One region of the Pantoea sp. BRR-3P genome, then DNA from elsewhere that is predicted to be linked to it. Evidence: predicted binding sites of a transcription regulator. Region 1 holds the regulator's gene; each other region holds the start of a gene.
The links. The regulator PhoB, encoded in region 1, activates phosphate uptake and scavenging genes when phosphate is short. The targets are predictions, from matches to a motif close to CTGTCATAAAACTGNCNNAT.
Positions count from the first base shown of each region.

Region 2: a site for PhoB is predicted at 3,020-3,039, ahead of ugpB (sn-glycerol-3-phosphate ABC transporter substrate-binding protein UgpB). Genes of this name have one in related genera too.
Region 3: a site for PhoB is predicted at 1,869-1,888, ahead of phnC (phosphonate ABC transporter ATP-binding protein). Genes of this name have one in related genera too.

Region 1 is NZ_CP155066.1:3,045,566-3,052,861, reverse strand. Features, by position in the region: gene sbcD (exonuclease subunit SbcD) at 1-655, opposite strand, end outside; gene phoB (phosphate response regulator transcription factor PhoB) at 853-1,542, shown strand; gene phoR (phosphate regulon sensor histidine kinase PhoR) at 1,557-2,870, shown strand; gene AAGR08_RS14235 (phosphate ABC transporter substrate-binding protein PstS family protein) at 3,197-4,123, shown strand; gene AAGR08_RS14230 (cobalamin-independent methionine synthase II family protein) at 4,292-5,395, shown strand; gene brnQ (branched-chain amino acid transporter carrier protein BrnQ) at 5,798-7,117, shown strand; gene proY (proline-specific permease ProY) at 7,185-7,296, shown strand, end outside.
Region 2 is NZ_CP155066.1:3,719,194-3,726,489, forward strand. Features, by position in the region: gene ugpE (sn-glycerol-3-phosphate ABC transporter permease UgpE) at 1-671, opposite strand, end outside; gene ugpA (sn-glycerol-3-phosphate ABC transporter permease UgpA) at 668-1,555, opposite strand; gene ugpB (sn-glycerol-3-phosphate ABC transporter substrate-binding protein UgpB) at 1,619-2,935, opposite strand; gene livF (high-affinity branched-chain amino acid ABC transporter ATP-binding protein LivF) at 3,244-3,957, opposite strand; gene livG (high-affinity branched-chain amino acid ABC transporter ATP-binding protein LivG) at 3,959-4,726, opposite strand; gene AAGR08_RS17250 (high-affinity branched-chain amino acid ABC transporter permease LivM) at 4,723-5,994, opposite strand; gene livH (high-affinity branched-chain amino acid ABC transporter permease LivH) at 5,991-6,917, opposite strand; gene AAGR08_RS17260 (branched-chain amino acid ABC transporter substrate-binding protein) at 6,984-7,296, opposite strand, start outside.
Region 3 is NZ_CP155066.1:1,448,930-1,456,225, forward strand. Features, by position in the region: gene phnL (phosphonate C-P lyase system protein PhnL) at 1-12, shown strand, start outside; gene phnM (alpha-D-ribose 1-methylphosphonate 5-triphosphate diphosphatase) at 9-1,145, shown strand; gene phnN (ribose 1,5-bisphosphokinase) at 1,145-1,675, shown strand; gene phnC (phosphonate ABC transporter ATP-binding protein) at 1,941-2,771, shown strand; gene phnD (phosphonate ABC transporter substrate-binding protein) at 2,798-3,724, shown strand; gene phnE (phosphonate ABC transporter, permease protein PhnE) at 3,807-4,670, shown strand; gene phnE (phosphonate ABC transporter, permease protein PhnE) at 4,667-5,551, shown strand; gene AAGR08_RS06640 (ATP-binding protein) at 5,505-7,296, opposite strand, start outside.

The sequences.
Region 1 (7,296 bases):
GAAACGCCTGCGCCGGGAAGGCATCCAGCGTGCCGATATAGATGTCGCGCACCGAGTCACTTTTGGTGACGCCAACGGTGGTGAGATGGCCGGTGGCGATAATGGGCAGTTTGTTCGTCAGCGCCTCGCGCTGCGCCTGGGCGGCGGCAAAGCACTGCTGATAGTGCTGCTCGATCGCTTCCAGCAGCGAAAGCTGTTTCTCGCGCCCGGATTGTCCGGCCTGGCTGCGCAGAATATCGCGCGGGCGCAGGTAAGGAATGGCGCACAGCAGCGCGCCCGGCGCGCCATCGCGCTGCTTCAGCGTTAGCACCTGCTGCTCGCCCTGCGGTGTGGCGCTGGTGATCACCTGGGTATTCAGGCAGGCCAGCAGCTCGCGCGATTCATTCAGGGTGGCAACCGAATCGTGATTGCCCGCCAGCAGCACCAGCTGACAGCAGCAGGGCTGCAGCGCCACCACAAAGCGGTTAAACATTTCACGCGCATAGCTCGGCGGCGAACCGGTATCAAACAGATCGCCGGCGATAATCAGCGCATCCACCTGATGCTGCACAATCTGATCCAGCAGCCAGTCGAGAAACGCCTGATGTTCCCTGGCGCGACTTTTACTGTAAAAGAACTGGCCAAGATGCCAGTCAGCGGTGTGAATGATGCGCATGTATGCTTCCTGCTAAATAAAAACAATGCGCAAGTATAACGGCTTCAGTAGCAAACGAAAAAAGGGGATTTTGCTTGTCACATTTCTGTTTTTTATCTATTTATCACGGGGCGGGGTTTTCATAAAAGTGTCATAAAACTGACGCATAATGGCGCCGCAAATCCCAGTGACACGGTGTCACACTAGCAGGAGTTACAATGGCTAAGCGCATTTTGGTTGTGGAAGACGAAGCTCCCATCCGTGAAATGTTATGTTTCGTGCTGGAACAGAATGATTACCAGCCTATTGAGGCGGAAGATTATGACAGCGCGATTGGTAAGCTGATCGAACCCTGGCCTGATTTAATTCTGCTGGACTGGATGTTGCCCGGTGGCAGTGGCATTCAATTTATTAAACATTTGAAACGCGAAGCGATGACGCGCGACATTCCGGTGATGATGCTGACGGCGCGTGGTGAAGAGGAAGATCGCGTGCGTGGTCTGGAAGTGGGCGCGGATGATTACATCACCAAGCCGTTCTCGCCGAAAGAGTTGATGGCGCGTATCAAAGCGGTCATGCGCCGAATTTCACCGATGGCGGTGGAAGAGGTGATTGAGATGCAGGGTTTAAGCCTCGATCCCTCCTCGCATCGTGTGATGTCCGAAACCACGCCGCTGGAGATGGGACCGACCGAATATAAATTACTGCACTTCTTTATGACCCACCCGGAACGCGTCTACAGTCGCGAGCAGCTGTTGAACCACGTCTGGGGCACCAATGTGTATGTCGAAGATCGTACCGTCGATGTGCATATTCGCCGTTTACGCAAAGCGCTGGAGCTCACCGGCCACGATCGCATGGTTCAAACCGTTCGCGGAACAGGGTATCGTTTCTCTGCCCGCTACTAAACGGAGTTTTTACCGTGCTGGAACGACTCTCCTGGAAGAGATTGTTGATTGAGCTGGCGCTGGTGTGTTTACCTGCGCTGGTGCTCGGTCTGTTGTTCGGTTATCTGCCGTGGCTGCTACTGATTGCCGTCACCGGCGTGTTGTTTTGGCACTTCAGGAATCTCATGCGCCTGTCGCACTGGCTGTGGGTTGATCGCTCCATGACGCCGCCTGCCGGGCGCGGCAGCTGGGAACCGCTGTTTTACGGTTTGTATCAGATGCAGCTGCGTAACCGCCGGCGTCGGCGCGAGCTGGGTAACCTGATCAAACGTTTCCGTAGCGGCGCAGAATCGCTGCCGGATGCCGTGGTGCTCACCACCGAAGAGGGCACCATTTTCTGGTGTAATGGCCTGGCGCAGCAGCATCTGGGCTTGCGCTGGCCAGAGGATAACGGGCAGAACATCCTCAACTTACTGCGCTATCCCGAGTTTTCCCGCTATATCCGTCAGCGCAATTTTGACGCGCCGCTGACGCAGATCCTCAATAATCAGCATCATATGGAATTCCGCGTGATGCCTTACAGTGAAGGGCAATGGCTGATGGTGGCGCGTGATGTTACCCAGATGCACCAGCTGGAAGGCGCGCGACGTAACTTCTTTGCCAACGTTAGTCATGAACTGCGCACGCCGCTCACCGTGTTGCAGGGTTATCTGGAGATGATGGATGACGCAGTGATGAACGAGCGCACGCGCAGCAAAGCGCTGCACACCATGCAAGAGCAAACGCGCCGCATGGACAGCCTGGTAAAACAGTTGCTGACCTTATCGCGTATTGAAGCGGCGCCGGCCATCGATCTGAAAGAGACGGTAGATGTGCCGGGCATGCTGCTGCTGCTGCAGCGTGAAGCAGAAACGTTGAGTCAGGGACGTCATACCCTCCATTTCCATACCGATCCGCATCTCAAAGTATTTGGCAATGATGAGCAACTGCGCAGCGCCATTTCCAACCTGGTGTATAACGCGGTGAACCACACGCCGGAAGGGACGCGTATCGACATCAGCTGGCTGCGTACCAAACAAGGCGCGCAGTTTAAGGTGTGCGATGACGGCCCCGGCATCAGCGAGCAGCACTTGCCGCGCCTGACTGAACGCTTCTATCGCGTGGATAAAGCACGTTCGCGCGCCACCGGCGGTAGCGGGCTAGGGCTGGCGATCGTGAAACACGCGTTGGGCCATCATAATGCGCGGCTGGAGATCACCAGCGTGCCGCATCAGGAAACCTGCTTCAGCTTTCTTCTGCCGCCACGGTTGATTGTGGCTAACGTGGCTCAAGAGCGTGTTAACACCTAGTGAGTCAATTTATTGCCTATGCATTCAGGTGCGCACCCTACGAAAACCCAGCTCCGCAAACGTAGGGGCGCCATTCATGGCGTGATGCCGCTCACTTAAGCAAAAAAATGCCTGTTTATGCAGGTGCGCATGAATGCGCACCCTACGAAAACCCGGCGATATCCACGTAGGGTCACCATTCATGGTGACCGATGCATGCTTAACTGACGAGCATTACGCCTTTCATGGCGACCTATTCGCGCCTCGCTGGCTGCCATGACGCATTTAATTGCGCGATAAATCGCGCCGCGACAGAATAGAGCCCTTATTGAATTGCGGAACCACTCATGAAATCGCTGTTGCTCTCCTGCTTGCTGCTTTGCTCTGCTTTAGCGCACGCCCAACAAACTATGCTGACGGGCAATCTCAGCAGCGTGGGATCGGATACGCTAGGTTACCTGATGACGTTGTGGGGGGAAGATTTCAGCCGCCAGTCACCGGGTGTGAACGTGCAGGTACAGGCGGCGGGATCCTCAACGGCGCCTACCGCACTGGCGGCGGGGGCGGCGCAGCTGGGGGCGATGAGCCGTCCGATGCAGAGTGATGAACGTCAGCTGTTTATCGCCCGCTACGGCTACCCGCCGCTGGCGGTTCCGGTGGCGATGGATGCGCTGGTGGTGGTCGTTAATCAGGACAATCCGCTGTCGCATATCGCGCCGCAGCAGCTTGATGCGCTGTTTTCCATTACCCGACTGTGTGGCGCGCAACAGGTGCCGCAGCACTGGGGCGATCTCGGCTTGAGTCGCGGCGCATGGACGACGCGCAGCATTCAGCGCTACGGCCGCAACTCCGCTTCAGGCACTTGGGGTTTCTTTAAGCAGCAGGCGCTGTGTAACGGCGATTTTCGGGCGGATGTCGCTGAATTTCCCGGTTCCGCAGCGGTGGTACAGGCCGTCGCCGCCACACCGAACAGCATTGGCTACGCTAGCTTTGGCTTTCATCTCAGCGGTGTGAAAATGCTGCCGGTGGATACGCCGGCGGGCGAAAGCGTGATGCCGGATGCCGAATCCATTCGTAGCGGCCGTTATCCGTGGTCGCGTCCGCTGTATATCTACGTGAATAAAGCGCCGGGCAAACCCTTACCGCCGCTGGTCAATGCCTTCCTGCATCAGGTGCTATCACCACAAGGACAGCGGCGGGTGAGCGAAGCCGGTTATCTGCCGTTATCGGACAGCCAAATGGCACAGGCGCGTGCCGCCGTTGAAGGAAATTGAAGAACGTGCATCTGATCATGAAATTCCTTCATGTGAGCTGAAATTTCTTCTATTGCCGGGATGAGCATAGCGTGGCACTCTTCTTGGACATGTAGCCATCCAGACGGCTAAAATAACCCAATGAAATTATACCCTGTCGTAATTATACGTGGGGTTAAAGGAGTGAAGATGCCAGCTCAAGCCCCGTTCCGTGCCGATACCGTGGGAAGTTTCTTGCGTCCTGCCGCTATCAAGCAGGCGCGCGAGCAGTTCGCCAAAGGTGAAATCAATGCTGACCAACTGCGTCAGGTTGAAGACCGTGAAATCCGCAATGTCGTCGAGCAGCAGCGCGCCAATGGCCTGCAAATCGTTACCGATGGTGAATTCCGTCGTGCATGGTGGCACTTCGATTTCTTCGGCGATCTGCTCGGCGTTGAGCTGTTCGAGGCGGAGCAGGGCATTCAATTCAATGGCGTACAGACCAAAGCCCACGGCGTGAAAGTCACCGGCAAAGTGGCTTTTAATCCGCATCACCCAATGCTGGATCACTTCCGTTTCCTGCAAAGCATTGCGGGCGATGCGGTGGCGAAGATGACCATTCCGAGCCCAAGCGTGCTGCACTTCCGCGGCGGCCGTAAGGTGATTGATGCCACGGTTTATCCCGACCTTAAGCAATACTTCGCCGATCTGGCGCAAACCTACAAAGATGCTATCAAAGCGTTTTACGACGCAGGCTGCCGTTATTTGCAGCTGGATGACACGGTGTGGGCCTATCTGTGCTCTACCGAACAGCAGCAGCAGATCCGTGAACGGGGTGAAGATCCACAGGAACTGGCGCGCATCTACGCTCACGTACTGAACAGCGCGCTGGAAGGCAAACCAGCAGATCTGACCGTTGGGCTGCATGTGTGTCGCGGCAACTTCCGTTCAACCTGGATCTCTGAAGGCGGCTATGAACCGGTGGCCGAAGTGCTGTTTGGCGGGGTAAATATTGATGCCTTCTATCTGGAGTATGATAACGAGCGTTCGGGTGGCTTTGAACCGCTGCGCTTCCTCAAGCCAGGCCATCAGCAGGTGGTTCTCGGGCTGATCACCACCAAAACCGGCGAGCTGGAAGACGCGCAGCAGGTGAAAGCACGTCTGCAGGAAGCGTCGCAGTTCGTAAGCTTGGACCAGATTTGCCTGAGCCCACAGTGTGGTTTTGCCTCAACGGAAGAGGGGAACAGCCTGAGCGAAGCGCAGCAGTGGCAGAAGATTCGTCTGGTGGTCGATATCGCTAAAAGCGTTTGGTGATGCTGTAAACCTGAGCAAACAGGCGCGTAAATCGCGCCTTTTGTGCATTTTCAGGCGGATTTATGCAAAGAAATCTTTCGCTCTGAGGAAAGTTTAAGCAAATCATCTGGGGTGTTTTACCGCTAATCCGCCGTGATTCACTGCTTTATGCCGCTATCTTGTTATATCCTTCTGGTTTTCCGATCCTGTATTGCCTTTCTTCGCTATAAACGTTCTAATTTGCGCCGTTGTCGATTTATCCCTCTGCGAACAGAAGAAAAGTAGTTTAAATCACCTGCGCTTTGGCGTTTTGACCGGTATAACACGCTGGTCTTGTCAGTTAAGCCCTTGTTTTAGCGCATCCAGAGGACAACACGAACCCAACTTCCACCGCAACATCAGCTACAGGCAGTACAGAAGTTTATGACACACCGTTTAACCTCCAAGGATATCCTGGCGCTGGGCTTTATGACGTTTGCCCTGTTCGTTGGCGCAGGAAATATTATCTTCCCACCGATGGTGGGTATTCAGTCTGGCGAACACGTTTGGGTGGCTGCTCTCGGCTTCCTGATTACTGCTGTAGGTCTTCCGGTGATCACCGTTATTGCGCTGGCGCGCGTTGGCGGCGGCATTGATGCGCTGAGCTCACCGATTGGTAAAGCGGCTGGTTTGCTGCTGGCAACCGTCTGCTACCTGGCCGTTGGACCGCTATTTGCGACTCCGCGTACGGCCACCGTCTCCTTTGCCGTGGGTATTGCTCCGCTGACAGGCGATGGCGCCATGCCGCTGTTTATCTACAGCCTGATTTACTTCGCGCTGGTGATCGGCATTTCGCTTTATCCGGGCAAATTGCTGGATACCGTGGGCCATTTCCTCGCACCGCTGAAAATTCTGGCACTGATTGTACTTGGCGTTGCCGTACTGATCTGGCCAGCTGGCGGCCTGTCGCCGGCCACTGAAGAGTATCAGCGTGCGGCTTTCTCCAGCGGTTTCGTCAACGGTTATCTGACCATGGATACGTTGGGCGCACTGGTGTTCGGTATCGTCATCGTCAATGCGGCGCGTTCACGCGGTGTTGAAGATGCCAAATTGCTGACGCGCTACACCATGCTGGCTGGCATCATCGCGGGTATCGGTTTAACGCTGATTTATCTGACGCTGTTCAAACTCGGCAACGATAGCGGTGCATTGGTGGCGCAGAGCGCCAACGGTGCAGAGATTCTGCATGCTTACGTACAGCAGACGTTCGGCGGCATGGGCAGCTTCTTCCTTGCGGCGCTGATCTTCGTGGCCTGCATGGTGACGGCGGTTGGACTGACCTGCGCTTGTGCAGAATTCTTTGCGCAATACCTGCCACTGTCGTATAAAACGCTGGTATTTATTTTGGGTCTGTTCTCCATGGTGGTGTCGAATCTCGGCCTGAGCCATCTGATTCAGATCTCGATTCCGGTGCTGACGGCGATTTATCCGCCATGCATCGTACTGGTGGTATTGAGTTTCACCCTGAAATGGTGGAATAAAAGCACGCGTATCATTGCGCCGACCATGCTGATAAGCCTGCTTTTCGGTGTTGTGGATGCGATTAAAACCACCAGCTTTAAAGATGTGCTGCCGCTGTTTAGCCAGCATCTGCCGCTGGCCGATCAGGGACTCTCCTGGTTGCCGCCGTCACTGGCGATGCTGGTGATTGCCGCAGTGGTCGATCGGGCCAAAGGACGTGAACAGGTCGCTGTGCATCAGTAAGCGACACTGCTGTTAATTTCGACCACGGGCTCGCCCGTGGTTTTTTCATTTCAAGGTACTGAGTGTTATGCAAGAAACCAATAAGCTCAAACGCGGACTGAGCACGCGCCACATTCGCTTTATGGCGCTGGGATCGGCAATTGGTACTGGGCTGTTTTACGGCTCGGCTGATGCCATCA
Region 2 (7,296 bases), 670 kb from region 1:
TCGTTGATGATCAGCAGCGGCCACAGATACTGGTTCCAACCATAAATAAAGGTGATCACAAACAGCGCGGCGAGATTGGTTTTGGATAGCGGCAACACGATGTCCCAGAAGAAGCGCATCGGGCTGGCGCCGTCAATACGCGCCGCCTCTATCAGCTCGTCCGGCAGCGACATAAAGAACTGGCGGAACAGGAAGGTGGCGGTAGCGGACGCCATCAGCGGCAGCGTCAAACCGCTGTAGCTGTCGAGCATATTCAGCGTCGAAATCACTTCCACCGTCGGGAAAATACGCACTTCAACCGGCAGCATCAGCGTGATGAAAATCAGCCAGAAAAACAACGAGCGCAGCGGGAAACGGAACCACACCAGCGCGAAGGCGGAGAGCATTGAGACGGTGATTTTGCCGACGGTAATGCCGAGCGCCATCAGCAGGCTGTTAAGCATCATCATGCCAAATGCCGGACCATTGCCGTTGACGCCGTGCGTCCAGATGCGCGAGATGTTCTCCCACAGATGCGATCCCGGTACCAGCGTCATTGGCACCTGATACACCGCCTCGTTATCCAGCGTCGCCGCCACAAAGGCGATATAAAGCGGGAACAGAATGGTCAGCACGCCCAGCACCAGCAAGGTATGGCTGAAGATATCCAGCCCGCGTCGATTCTCAATCATTGGTATTGCACCTTACGCTCGACAAAGCGGAATTGCAGGATAGTCAGGCCAATCACCAGCAGCATCAGCACCACCGACTGCGCAGCGGAGGAGGAGAGATCCAGCCCGGTGAAGCCTTCGCGGTAGATTTTGTAGATAAGCGTAGTGGTCGCCTGTACCGGGCCGCCGCCGGTTGCGGCATCGATCACCGGGAAGGTATCGAAGAAGGCGTAAACCAAATTCACCACCAGCAGGAAAAAACTTACCGGCGTAATCAGCGGCAGCGACAAATTGAAGAAGCGGCGCACCGGACCGGCACCGTCAATCGCAGCGGCTTCCACCAGCGATTTGGGAATTGACTGTAACGCCGCGAAGAAAAACAGGAAGTTGTAGCTCATTTGCTGCCAGATCGACGCCAGTACAATCAGGAACATCGCCTGGCCGCTGTTTTGCGCATAGTTCCAGTTGTAGCCCATTTGGTTCAGCAGATGGCTGAATAACCCTAGCCCTGGATTGAACAGGAACATCCACAGCACTGCCGCAACCACCGGCGCGACCGCGTACGGCAGCAGCAGCAACGTTTGATACAGCTTACGCAGGCGAATGACGTAATCCACCAGCGCCGCCAGCAGCAGGGAAAAAGTCATGCCGCAAATCGTCACCAGCGCACTGAACTCAATGGTGGTCCAGAACGATGCCAGATAGTATTCGTCATTGAACAGACGCTTAAAGTTCGCCAAACCCACGAAGGTGCTGGAGATGCCAAAAGGATCAATGCTTTGCAGCGAATACCACAGAGCTTCACCGGCGGGCCACAGGAAGAAAATGGCCGTAATCACCAGCTGCGGTAGCACCAGCAAATAGGGCAGAAAACGGGAGCGAAATACGGGGCGCGATGAGGACATAGCAGGCTCAATCAAAGAGAGAAATCGGGGCGAACGCCAAACGTCGGCCCCGAGATAACAGCGTTACTTCACTTGCTGCTCAAAACGGCGCAGCAATTCGTTACCGCGTTTCACCGCGTTATCCAGCGCGGCTTGTGGTGTCTGTTTGCCGGTCCACACGCCTTCCAGCTCTTCATCCACGATGGTACGAATCTGTGGCATATTGCCCAGACGCATGCCTTTGGTGAACGGCAGCGGATCTTTGTTCAGCATTTGACGCGTGGCGATGTCTGCGCCTGGGTTCTTGTCGTAGAAGCCCTGCTGTTTAGTCAGCTCATAGGCGGCGGTGGTGATCGGCAGATAACCGGTTTTCTGGTGCCATTCAGCGGCGATTTCCGGCTGTGCGAGGAACTTCATAAACTCCGCCGCGCCTTTGTAGGTGTTGGCATCTTTGCCTTTCATCACCCACAGGCTCGCGCCACCAATGATGGCGTTCTGCGGGGCGTTCGGTACGGTTTCATCGTACGGCATCATGCCCACGCCGAAGTTAAATTTGGCGTAGTGTTTGATGTCGGCCAGCGAACCGGAAGAGGCGGTGGTGATGCCGCAATCGCCGTTGTAAAACTTGGCGGTGGATTCATCCTTACGACCGAAGTAGGTGAAATCGCCCTTCTTGTTCATCGCTTCCAGCATTTCGATGTGGCGCACCTGCACGGGCTTATTGAATTCCAGTACCGCATCGGTGCCGTCAAAGCCGTTATTTTTACTGGCCACCGGCAGCGCATGCCAGGCGCTGAAGTTTTCAATCTGAATCCAACCCTGCCAGCCGCTGGCGTAACCACAGGTCAGGCCCGCTTTACGCAGCGCTTCGGCATCTTTTGCCAGCTCCTGCCAGGTTTTCGGTGGCTGATCCGGATTCAGGCCAGCTTTTTTGAACGCGTCTTTGTTGTAATAGAGCACCGGCGTGGAGCTGTTGAACGGCTGAGAAATCAGCTGGCCTTTGCTGTCGCTGTAGTAACCCGCAACGGCTGGTACGAACTGCTGCGGATCCATCTGCACGCCAGCGTTTTTAAACACTTCATTGACCGGCACAATCGCTTTCGATGCCATCATGGTCGCGGTACCGACTTCATACACCTGCAGCAGTGCGGGCGCTTTACCCGAGCGCACCGCGGCGATGCCCGCTGCCAGGCTTTGCTCGTAGTTACCTTTGTAAGTCGGGACGATTTTATATTCTGGATGAGCCTGGTTAAAACGTTGTGCCAGAGAATCAACTTCTTTGCCTAACTCGCCTTCCATTGAGTGCCAGAAAGGGATCTCAGTTGCAGCCAGCGTATTACCGCTGAGCGCCAGACCGAGCACGACACTCATCAGGCGGGGACGAAGCGTAAAAGCGGACATAAGGTTTTTCCTGTGCTGTTAGCTACGCGCGAATTCGCGCATTTTTTTGTTCGCGACGTAACATGACACGGGGAAATGACGGATTAATAACAGGTTTATGACGGGGATGTGACAGCGGGATTTGGTTAGGACTGCTGCGTGCTGGTGCCCTCATCCCGGCCCTCTCCCATGGGAGAGGGAGATGTTGCCATATGCAAGCTCGATCGGTTCCCTCTCCTACCTGCGGGAGAGGGAGATGTTGCCATATGCAAGCTCGATCGGTTCCCTCTCCCGCCTGCGGGAGAGGGTTAGGGTGAGGGCAACCGCGGTTACGCGCCTAAATAAGCGCTGCGTACCGCTTCATTGGATAGCAGCGCTTCGCCGCTGTCTTCAAGCACCACGTGGCCATTCTCCAGCACATAACCGCGATCCGCCAGCTTCAGCGCCTGATTGGCGTTTTGCTCGACGAGGAAGATGGTCATGCCCTCTTTGCGCAGTTGCTCAATGGTGTCAAAGATCTGCTGAATGATAATCGGGGCGAGTCCCAGCGACGGTTCATCCAGCAGCAGCAAACGCGGCTGGCTCATCAGCGCACGGCCAATGGCCAGCATCTGCTGCTCACCGCCGGACATGGTGCCCGCGCGCTGTGCTTTACGTTCTGCCAGGCGTGAAAACAGCTGATAGACGCGATCGATACGTTCCTGATACTGCTGCCGCGTAGCGAAGAAGCCGCCCATCGCCAGGTTCTCTTCTACCGTCATACGCGAAAACACCCGGCGCCCTTCCGGCACGATGGCGATCGCTTCACGCATGATTTTCGCCGTTTGCCAGTCGGTAATCTCTTTGCCATCGAAGGTGATGTTGCCGCTGGTGGCGCGCGGTTCACCGCACAAGGTGCCGAGTAGCGTGGTTTTACCCGCGCCGTTGGCACCGATCAGGGTAACGATTTCGCCCTGATTGATGTGCAGATTAATGTTGTGCAGCGCCTGGATCGGGCCGTAATGGGCGCTGACATTCTGCAAGGTTAAAATCGGGTTTGCCATGTTACGCCTCACCTAAATAAGCACGGATCACATCCGGATTGTTACGCACTTCTTCCGGCGTACCGTTGGCCAGCGGCGTTCCCTGATTCACTACGTAAATGCGGTCAGAAATGCCCATCACCAGCTTCATATCGTGTTCAATTAGCAGTACGGAAACCTTGTGCTCACCGCGCAGCTCGGCGATCAGCTCATCCAACTCGTGGGTTTCACGCGGGTTAAGCCCGGCAGCCGGTTCATCCAGCATCAGAATTTCCGGACGCGTTACCATGCAGCGCGCAATTTCCAGACGACGCTGCTGGCCATAAGCGAGGTTGCCCGCCTGGCGGTTGGCGAGATCCAGCAAGCCGATGCGATCCAGCCAAGTGGCCGCGCGATCCAGCGCGTCGCTCTCACCGCGACGGAAAGCCGGGGTTTTGAATAAACCGGAGAACACGCCGCTTTTGAGGTGCTGATGCTGTGCCACCAGCAGGTTTTCAATCACCGTCATTTCGCGGAACAGGCGCACGTGCTGGAAGGTGCGCACAATGCCCATACGCGCAATCTTCTGGCCCGGCAAACCCTGCAGCTGCTGATCGCGCAGTTTGATGGTGCCGCCGGTTGGTTTATAGAAACCGGTCAGGCAGTTGAACACCGTGGTTTTACCGGCGCCGTTCGGGCCAATCAACGAAACGATTTCCTGTGGATGCAGCTCAAGCGCCACATTGTTGACGGCTAACAGGCCGCCGAAGCGCATCATCAGGCCTTCAACGGCTAATAAAGGCTGACTCATGCCTGCTCTCCTTGTTTACTGCTTTTCATCTTCAGATGCGGACGCTTCATTGGCAGCAGACCTTGTGGACGCCAGATCATCATCAGCACCATCAAACCACCGAGCACCAGCATGCTGTATTCGTTCAAATCACGCATCAGCTCGCGCGAAACCACCAGCAGAATGGCTGCGAGGATCACCGCCAGCTGCGAGCCCATGCCGCCTAGCACCACAATCGCCAGCACAAAAGCCGATTCGACGAAGGTGAAGGATTCCGGGCTGACGAACCCCTGACGTGCGGCGAACAGCGTACCCGCAAAGCCCGCAAACACGGCGCTGATGGTGAAGGCTGTCAGTTTGATGCGCGTTGGGCTCAGACCAAGCGAACGGCAGGCGATCTCATCTTCACGCAGCGCTTCCCACGCGCGGCCCAGCGGCATACGCAGTAAGCGGTTGATAACGAACAGCGTCAGCACCACCAGCAGCAGCGCCACCAGATAGAGGAAAATTACACGGTCGCTGGGATCGTATTTCAGGCCAAAGAACTCATGGAAGGTGCTCCAGCCGCCTTCGCTGACCCGGCGGCCAAACTCCAGACCAAACAGGCTGGGCTTGGGAATCTGCGCGATACCGTTCGGGCCGCCGGTGATCGCCGTGTTATTCAGCAGCAGAATGCGTACGATTTCGCCGAAGCCGAGCGTCACAATCGCCAGATAGTCACCGCGCAGGCGCAGCACCGGGAAGCCGAGCAGCAAACCAAAGGCGCCCGCCACCAAACCGGCCAGCGGCAGGCTTTCCCAGAAACCAAAGCCGTAATAGTGGTTGAGCAAGGCAAAGGTGTAAGCGCCGATGGCGTAGAAACCGCCGTAGCCCAGCACCAGCAATCCTGATAATCCCACCACCACGTTCAGACCGAGGCCGAGCATCACGTAGATCAGCGTCAGCGTGGCGATATCCACACTGCCGCGCGACACCAGAAACGGCCAAATCACCGCCGCCGCGATCACCAGCGCCATCAGCAATTTTTGCTTCGGCGTTGAGCCATCAAAACCTGGCAGGACAAACCCTTTGCCGCTGCGTTTGAATTTGCCCTGCGCCAGCGGACGCAGCAGCTGGAAGACAAACACTACCGCACAGCCAATGAAGATCCAGTTCCAGCGTACCGCGCCCGCATTGGCGACCACCAGTTTGGTGCCATCCAAATCGAGGCGTACGCCCATGAAAAAGGTGGCGAGCACCAACAACATCACCGTGGAGATCACGGCGTTGACCAAACCGAGGCGTTTCATACCTTCTCTACCTCCGGACGGCCAAGAATCCCGGTTGGCATCACCAGCAGCACCACAATCAGCAGCGCGAAGGAGACCACGTCTTTGTATTCGGTCGACAGATAGGCCGAGGTCAGCGCTTCGGCAATGCCCAGCACCAGGCCACCAATCATCGCGCCAGGAATGCTGCCGATGCCGCCTAATACCGCGGCAGTGAAGGCTTTCATCCCAGCCATAAAGCCAATGAACGGGTTGATGGAGCCGTAGAATTGACCGAGCAACACGCCCGCCACCGCCGCCATCGCCGCACCAATCACAAAGGTGAGTGAAATAACGCGGTCGGTGTTGATGCCCAGCAGGCTAGCCATTTTCAGGTCTTCTGCACAGGCGCGACAGGCGCGTCCCATGCGCGAATAGCGGATGAACAGCGTCAGCGCCAGCATCGACAGGAAGGTGACAATCCAAATCACCAGCTGCATGGTGGAGAGCGTGGCGGCAAAGCCGTTGCTCTCACCCAGCGTCCATTGGCCGGTGATCAGGCTTGGCAGCGCGAGATCGCGCGAACCCTGCGTCAGGCTGACGTAGTTCTGCAGGAAGATCGACATACCGATGGCGGAGATTAGCGCGATCAGGCGCTTCGACGATCGCACTGGCTTATACGCCACGCGCTCGATGCTCCAGCCGTAGGCGCTGGAGATGATCACCGCCATCACGAAACCGGCGGCAATCATCAGCCACGAAGTATCAATGCCCATCATCATCAGGGCGGCAATCACGATAAAGGAGACATAGCTACCGATCATGTACACCTCGCCATGGGCGAAGTTGATCATGCCGATAATGCCGTAAACCATGGTGTAACCAATGGCGATCAGCGCGTAGGTGCTCCCGAGGGTAACCCCGTTGAACATCTGCTGAATGAAATAGAGAAACTGCTCGGACATAGTGAAGACCTGCTCTGGAGCTGAATAATTCCCTCCCCCGCGTGCGGGAGAGGGAATTTTGGGGGATTACTTAACTGCAGTAGAAGAGCCGTCTTTGTGCCATTTGAAGACACCAAATTCGAAGCCCTTCAGATCGCCTTTCTCATCCCAATTCAGGTTGCCCATCACGGTTGGAACGGCGGCGCCCTCTTTCAGGTTCTTGGCAATCGCATCAGGCTCATCGCTCTTGCTGCGTTCAATCCCCGCCACCAGCGACTGAATTGCGGCGTAGGTGGTCCAGACAAACGGACCGGTGGGATCTTTGCGGTTAGACGCGGTGTTGGCTTTAATCGCATCCACAATTGCCTTGTTCTCTGGCAGCTGGTCATAGCGCTTCGGC
Region 3 (7,296 bases), 1.6 Mb from region 1:
GCAGAAGCATGATTATTAACAACGTCCGGCTGGTGCTGGAGCAGGAAGTGGTGGCCGGATCGCTGGAGATCCGCGACGGGCGCATTGCCAGTTTCAGCGACAGTCGTAGCCAGCTGGCGGGCGCGCTGGATGGCGAAAACGCCTTTCTGCTGCCGGGCCTGGTAGAGTTGCACACGGACAATCTCGATAAATTCTTCACGCCGCGACCGAAAGTCGATTGGCCCGCGCACTCGGCAATGAGCAGCCACGATGCGCTGATGGTCGCCAGCGGCATTACCACGGTGCTGGATGCGATTGGCGTTGGCGACGTGCGCGATGGCGGCCATCGTCTGGATAATCTGACAAAGATGATCGACGCGATTCAGGACAGCAATCGCAAAGGGATTAACCGCGCCGATCACCATTTGCATCTGCGCTGCGAGCTGCCGCACAACACCACGCTGCCGCTGTTTGAGGCGCTGATGAACACGCCGGAGCTGTCGCTGGTGTCGCTGATGGATCACTCGCCGGGCCAGCGTCAGTACGCCTCGCTGGAGATGTATCGCACCTATTATCAGGGCAAATATCAGCTCAACGACGCGCAGATGGATCAGTTTGAACGCGAACAGCTGGCGCTGGCCGCTGAGTTCTCGACGCCGAACCGCAATGCCATCTCCAGTTTGTGTCGTTCGCGCGGCATTCCGCTGGCCAGCCACGATGACGCCACCGCGGCGCATGTGGCTGAGTCACACGATGTTGGCAGCGCCATCGCCGAATTTCCCACCACGCGGGAAGCAGCGCGCGCCTCGCGTGAATGTGGCATGCAGGTGTTGATGGGCGCACCGAATATCGTGCGCGGCGGATCGCACTCCGGCAATGTAGCGGCGGCGGAACTCGCCAGCCACGGCCTGCTGGATATTCTCTCCTCCGACTACTATCCCGCCAGTTTGCTCGACGCGGTGTTCCGTTTGGTCGCCGATGAACGCAATACGCTGACGCTGCCGCAGGCGGCGGCGCTGGTGACGTGTAATCCGGCGCAGGCGATTGGCCTGCACGATCGCGGGCGCATCGCCGAAGGGCTGCGCGCCGATTTAGTACTGGCGCATACCGATCATGGCCATTCACACATTCGCCACGTCTGGTCGCAAGGCAAGTTGGTGTTCTGATGGCGCGCCTCATCTGGCTGACCGGACCTTCGGGCGCGGGCAAAGATAGCCTGCTGAACGCGCTGCGTGAGGCACCGCCGGATAATCTGTTGATCGCCCATCGCTACATCACGCGCGCAGCCGATGCCGGCGGCGAGAATCATGTGGCGCTGAGCGAGGCGGAGTTCCGGCGACGTGAAGCGCTGGGGCTGTTTGCCGTGAGCTGGCAGGCGCACGGTCTGCATTATGGGCTGGGCGAGGAGATCGATCTGTGGCTGGCGCGCGGTCTTAACGTGCTGGTCAACGGTTCGCGCCTGCATCTGCCGATAGTGCAGCAGCACTATGGTACGCAGCTGCTGCCGCTGGTGTTGCAGGTGTCGCCGGAAGTGCTGGCGAAGCGGCTGCGGCAGCGCGGGCGGGAGTCAGACGTTGAGATCGCAAAACGTCTGGCGCGTGCGGCCGAACCGCTGCCGGCACACTGCTATGCGCTGAATAACGATGGTGAATTGCGCGATACGCTTGAGCATTTGCGGCAATTGTTGGCTGATTGACCGTAATACACACCGCCGCACCAGGTCGCCATAAATGGCGACCCTACGACACCGGGCACGTGATTTTGTAGGGGCGCCATTTATGGCGACCTAATACACACCGACGCGGCAGGTCGCCATAAATGGCGACCCTACGACGGGCCAATGTGCATTTTTCGCGTCCGTACCACGCTGTCACCGTTTAATCACTTTACTGTCATCAAGCTTTCATGCGATTTGCCCGTAATAGCGGGCAATCAACCACTCAGAAGAGATGGAGTGCATCATGGCACAGGCATTACTGAAAACCGTCGTCGACAATCCGTTCCCGCCCATCACCGGGCAGGGCAACAAGGTGCTGTCGGTGCAAGGATTGTGTAAAGCGTACGGCGCTAACAAGGTGCTGGATAACGTCAGCTTCGATCTGCATGCGGGCGAGCTGGTGGCCGTGATTGGTCGCTCAGGCGCAGGCAAATCGACGCTGCTGCATATGTTGAACGGCACCATCAGCGCCTCACAGGGCGCGATTCTCAGCAATCGTCAGGGCGAAGTGGATCGCGATGTGGTGACGCTGAACAGCCGCCAGATGCGTGAATGGCGCAGCGAATGCGGCATGATTTTCCAGGATTTCTGTCTGGTGCCGCGCCTTGATGTGATCACCAATGTGCTGCTCGGCCGTTTAAGCCAGACCTCAACGCTGAAATCGTTCTTCAAAGTCTTTTCCGAAACCGACCGCGCTCGCGCCATTGAACTGCTGCAGTGGATGAACATGCTGCCGCAGGCGCTACAGCGTGCAGAAAACCTCTCCGGCGGCCAGATGCAACGCGTGGCGATTTGCCGGGCGCTGATGCAGAACCCGCGCATCCTGCTGGCGGATGAGCCGGTAGCGTCACTCGATCCGAAAAATACCAAACGCATCATGGACGTGCTGCGCCAGGTGAGCGAGCAGGGCATCAGCGTGATGGTCAACCTGCACTCAATCGAACTGGTGCAAAGCTACTGCACGCGTGTTATCGGCATTCAGCGCGGCAAAGTGCTGTTTGATGGACATCCTTCCCAGTTGACCGACGGCCTGATGCATGAGCTGTACGGCGACGAAATTAACCAGCTCCACTAACTTCCACGGCAAGAGAACAACCACCAATGAAACTGACCTCTTTAGCTTTACTGACTATGGCGATGGCTTTTGGCGTTAACGCAGCGGATGCACCAAAAGAACTGAACCTCGGTATTCTCGGCGGCCAGAACGCCACACAGCAGATTGGCGATAACCAGTGTGTGAAAGATTTCTTCGACAAGGAGCTGCAGGTCGATACCAAACTGCGCAACTCCTCAGATTACTCCGGCGTGATTCAGGGCCTGCTGGGCAACAAGATTGATCTGGTGCTGAGCATGTCGCCTGCTTCTTACGCCTCGGTTTACCTGCAGAACCCGAAAGCGGTAGATATAGTCGGCATTGTGGTGGATGACAAAGACGGTTCACAGGGTTATCACTCGGTGGTGATCGTCAAAGCCGACAGCCCGTACAAAAAACTGGAAGACCTGAAGGGCAAATCGTTCGGCATGGCCGATCCCGATTCCACCTCAGGCTTCCTGATGCCGAATCAGGCATTCAAGAAAGAGTTTGGCGGCACGGTTGATGATAAGTACAACAACACCTTCTCCAGCGTCACCTTCTCCGGCGGCCACGAGCAGGACATTCTCGGCGTGCTCAACGGCCAGTTTGATGGCGCGGTAACCTGGACATCGCTGATTGGCGACCGTGAAAGCGGCTATACCTCCGGCGCGTTTGGTCGCCTGATTCGTATGGATCACCCGGACCTGATGAAGCAGATCCGCATTATCTGGCAGTCACCGCTGATCCCGAACGGCCCCATTCTGGTGAGCAACAACCTGCCCGCTGATTTCAAAGCGAAGGTGGTGGCCACCATCAAGAAACTGGATAAAGACGATCACGGCTGCTTTGTTAAAGCGGTGGGCGGAACCCAGCACATCGGCCCGGCAACCGTGGCGGATTATCAGAACATTATCGATATGAAGCGTGATTTGATGAAGGGTTCGCGCGGGTAAGCGATAAAACGGTGCGCATTAATGCGCACCCTACATTGTAGGGTCGCCATTCATGGCGACCGGGTTACACAGGAATCCCCTCTTGACCGATTTCGAACACTACTACCAACGCATCCGCCGTCAGCAAAAGCGCGACTCGCTGCTGTGGTCGCTGCTGTTGCTGGCGCTCTATCTGGCCGCGGGCAAGATGGCGGAATTCAATCTGCTCACCGTCTGGCAATCGTTGCCACACTTCTTTGATTACATCGGCGCAACCCTGCCGGTGCTGCACCTGCCGTTGCTGTTTGCCGATGGCAAAACCGAAGGTTCGCTGGCCTATTGGGGCTACCGTCTGCACTTCCAGCTGCCGCTGATCTGGGAAACCTTACAGCTGGCGCTGTCGTCCACCATCGTGGCGGTAGGCATTGCCGCCGTGCTGGCGTTTTTCGCCGCCGATAATACGCAAACGCCGCGCAGCCTGCGCATCGCGATCCGCGCCTTTGTCGCCTTCCTGCGCACCATGCCGGAGCTGGCGTGGGCGGTGATGTTTGTTATGGCATTCGGCATTGGCGCCATTCCCGGCTTCCTCGCGCTGGCGCTGCACACCGTCGGCAGTTTGACCAAACTGTTCTACGAAGCGATTGAGAGCGCCTCGGATAAACCGGTGCGCGGCCTCGCTGCCTGCGGGGCCAGCAAACTGCAGCGCATGCGCTTCGCCTTCTGGCCGCAGGTTAAACCGACGTTCCTCTCCTACAGCTTTATGCGTCTGGAAGTTAACTTCCGCTCCTCGACCATTCTTGGCCTGGTTGGCGCGGGCGGGATCGGCCAGGAGCTGATGACCAATATAAAACTCGATCGTTACGATCAGGTCAGCATCACGCTGCTGCTGATTATTGTGGTGGTTTCGCTGCTGGATACCTTGTCTGGCTGGCTGCGTCGCCGCGTGGTGGAAGGAGAGATGCAATGATTACGCTGGCACCGGATGTCGCCAAACTCAAACAGCAGCACGCCGCCCTGTTTGCCGCTCAGCAGCGCTATTTGCGTCGCGTGGCGCTGGTGGCGCTGGCTATCGTGCTTTACTACCTGTTCTTTTTTGCATTTTTTGGCATTGAATGGAGCCGCTTTCTCATCGGCTGCCAGCAGCTTAGCCGCTATTTCCTGCGCATGTTTGTCTGGCAGGATTTCCTCAACTGGCCGTTTGGCTACTACTTCACCCAGGTGGGGGTTACGCTGGCGATTGTGTTTTCCGGTACGCTAACAGCCTCACTGATTGCGCTGCCGGTTTCGTTCCTCGCGGCGCGTAACGTGATGCACGATCCCGTGACGCGGCCGATTTCACTGGTGGTGCGTCGCGTGCTTGATGTATTGCGGGGCATCGACATGGCGATCTGGGGGCTGATCTTCGTGCGCGCCGTGGGCATGGGGCCGCTGGCGGGCGTGTTGGCGATTGTGGTTCAGGATGTTGGCCTGCTCGGCAAACTGTATGCCGAAGGGCACGAAGCGGTGGAGCGTTCACCGAGCCGCGGCCTTAGCGCGGTGGGCGCTAACAGCCTGCAAAAACATCGCTACGGCATCTTCACCCAGTCGTTCCCGACCTTTCTCGCGCTCAGCCTGTATCAGATTGAGTCCAACACGCGGTCGGCGGCGGTGCTTGGTTTCGTCGGCGCCGGCGGTGTGGGGCTGGTTTATGCCGAGAACATGCGTCTATGGAACTGGGATGTCGTGATGTTCCTGACCATTATACTGGTGGCGGTGGTGATGATCATGGACGTGGTGTCCAGCAAGCTGCGCAAACGCTATATCACCGGGAAAGGGGTGCCGCTGTGGCAGCCTGCCGCGCGCGATTAAGCCGTGCACTGCGTTGCCAGGCGCGCTCCAGCACCTGCACCAGCTGCGCCTGCTGCCAGGGTTTCGCCAGCCGCTCACACAGCGGCAGCGTGACCTGCGTCTGACGCAGATCCTGACCGCTGATTAAGATTGTCGCCAGATGCGGCCACTGCGCCTGCGCCTGGCGAATCACGTCCGCACCGTTAAGCCCGCCCGGCAGCATCAAATCACTGATCAGCAGCTCAACATCTGGCGTCTGGCGCAGCAGTGCCAGCGCGCTTTCGCCGTCACCGCACTCCAGCGTCAGGTAACCGAGCTGATGCAGATGTTCACACAGCGTTTGCCGCACCGTGGGTTCATCATCCAGTACCAATACCAGCCGATCGCTGCTGATCTCCGGGGTAAAGGCCGACGGCAGCGCCACCGGCTGCGCGGTATCCGGCGCGCGTGGCAGCAGCAGGCGCATGGTGGTGCCTTGCCCCGGCGCGGTTTCCAGTTCTATCTGCCCGCCGGACTGACGCACAAAGCCATACACCATCGATAACCCCAAACCGCTGCCGCTGCCGATCGCTTTGGTGGTAAAGAATGGCTCAAACACCTGTTCACGCACCTCCGTCGACATGCCACAACCGTGATCGATAACCTCAATCGTGACGCGATCGCGTTTGCCGTCCGCTTCCTGCTTGCGCTGGTTCCAGATGCGCAGACGGATTTCTCCGCTTTGTTGCTCCATGGCATCGCGCGCATTCACCACCAGATTCATCAACGCATTTTCCAGCTGGCCGGCATCGATCCACGCCGGCCAGCCGGGACGCTGTGCATCCACCACCAGCTGCTGTCCCGGTAACAGCGCGTGCTGCAACAGCGAGTGCAGATTGTCTACCAGCTCCACCACCGATACCGCACGCGGGTAGAGCGCCTGTTTGCGCGAGAAGGCCAGCAGGCGCTGCGTTAATTGTGCGGCACGGTCGGCCGCCTGACGGGCACGATCGATGCGGTTGGCGAGTGTGCCGGGCGGCAGCTGATCGACGGTGAGCGCCAGGCTGCCAATGATCACCGCCAGCAGATTATTGAAATCATGCGCCAGTCCGCCGGTTAGCTGTCCAACCGCTTTCATCTTCTGGCTGTGCAGCAGCGCCTCTTCCAGCGCTTTGCGCGTGGTGCGCTCCAGCACGGTGTTCACCATGCCACGACGCGGCACCGGGCTGAAACGCAGCTCCAGCGTGCGGCCATCATCCAGCCGCACTTCCTGGGCATCCGCTAGCCCGTTGAGCTGGATATTGACGCGGGTTAGCAGCTGCTGATAGTGCAGGCCGCGATGCAGTTCGCGCGGCGCGATACCCAGCAGCTCGGCATATTGCGCATTCCACACCACCAGCTGGCCGCTGTTGTCAAACAGCGCAAAGCCGTCGCGCATCGCCAGAAAGGTGGATTCCAGCTGGTTGCTTTTCTCTTTCAGCAGGCGTGAGGTGTGCGCCAGCGAGGCGGTATTACGCGCAAACACGTTAAAGGCGCGCGCCAGATCGCCAAGCTCATCGCGCCGCGCCAGACCGGGTACGTTGACGCTCTTTTCACCCTGTGCCAGCCGCGTCATGGCGTGGGCGATCGCCGTCAGGCTGGAGCCGAGATTGCGGTAAATGTAGTAACCCGCGTAACCAGTGATCAGCAGCGCCAGCAGCATAAACAGGCCAATAAAGCCGATGATGGAATCCAGCTCCTCGTGAGTCACTGCGCTGCGCGCATCGCTCTGCTGCGCCACCAGCTGC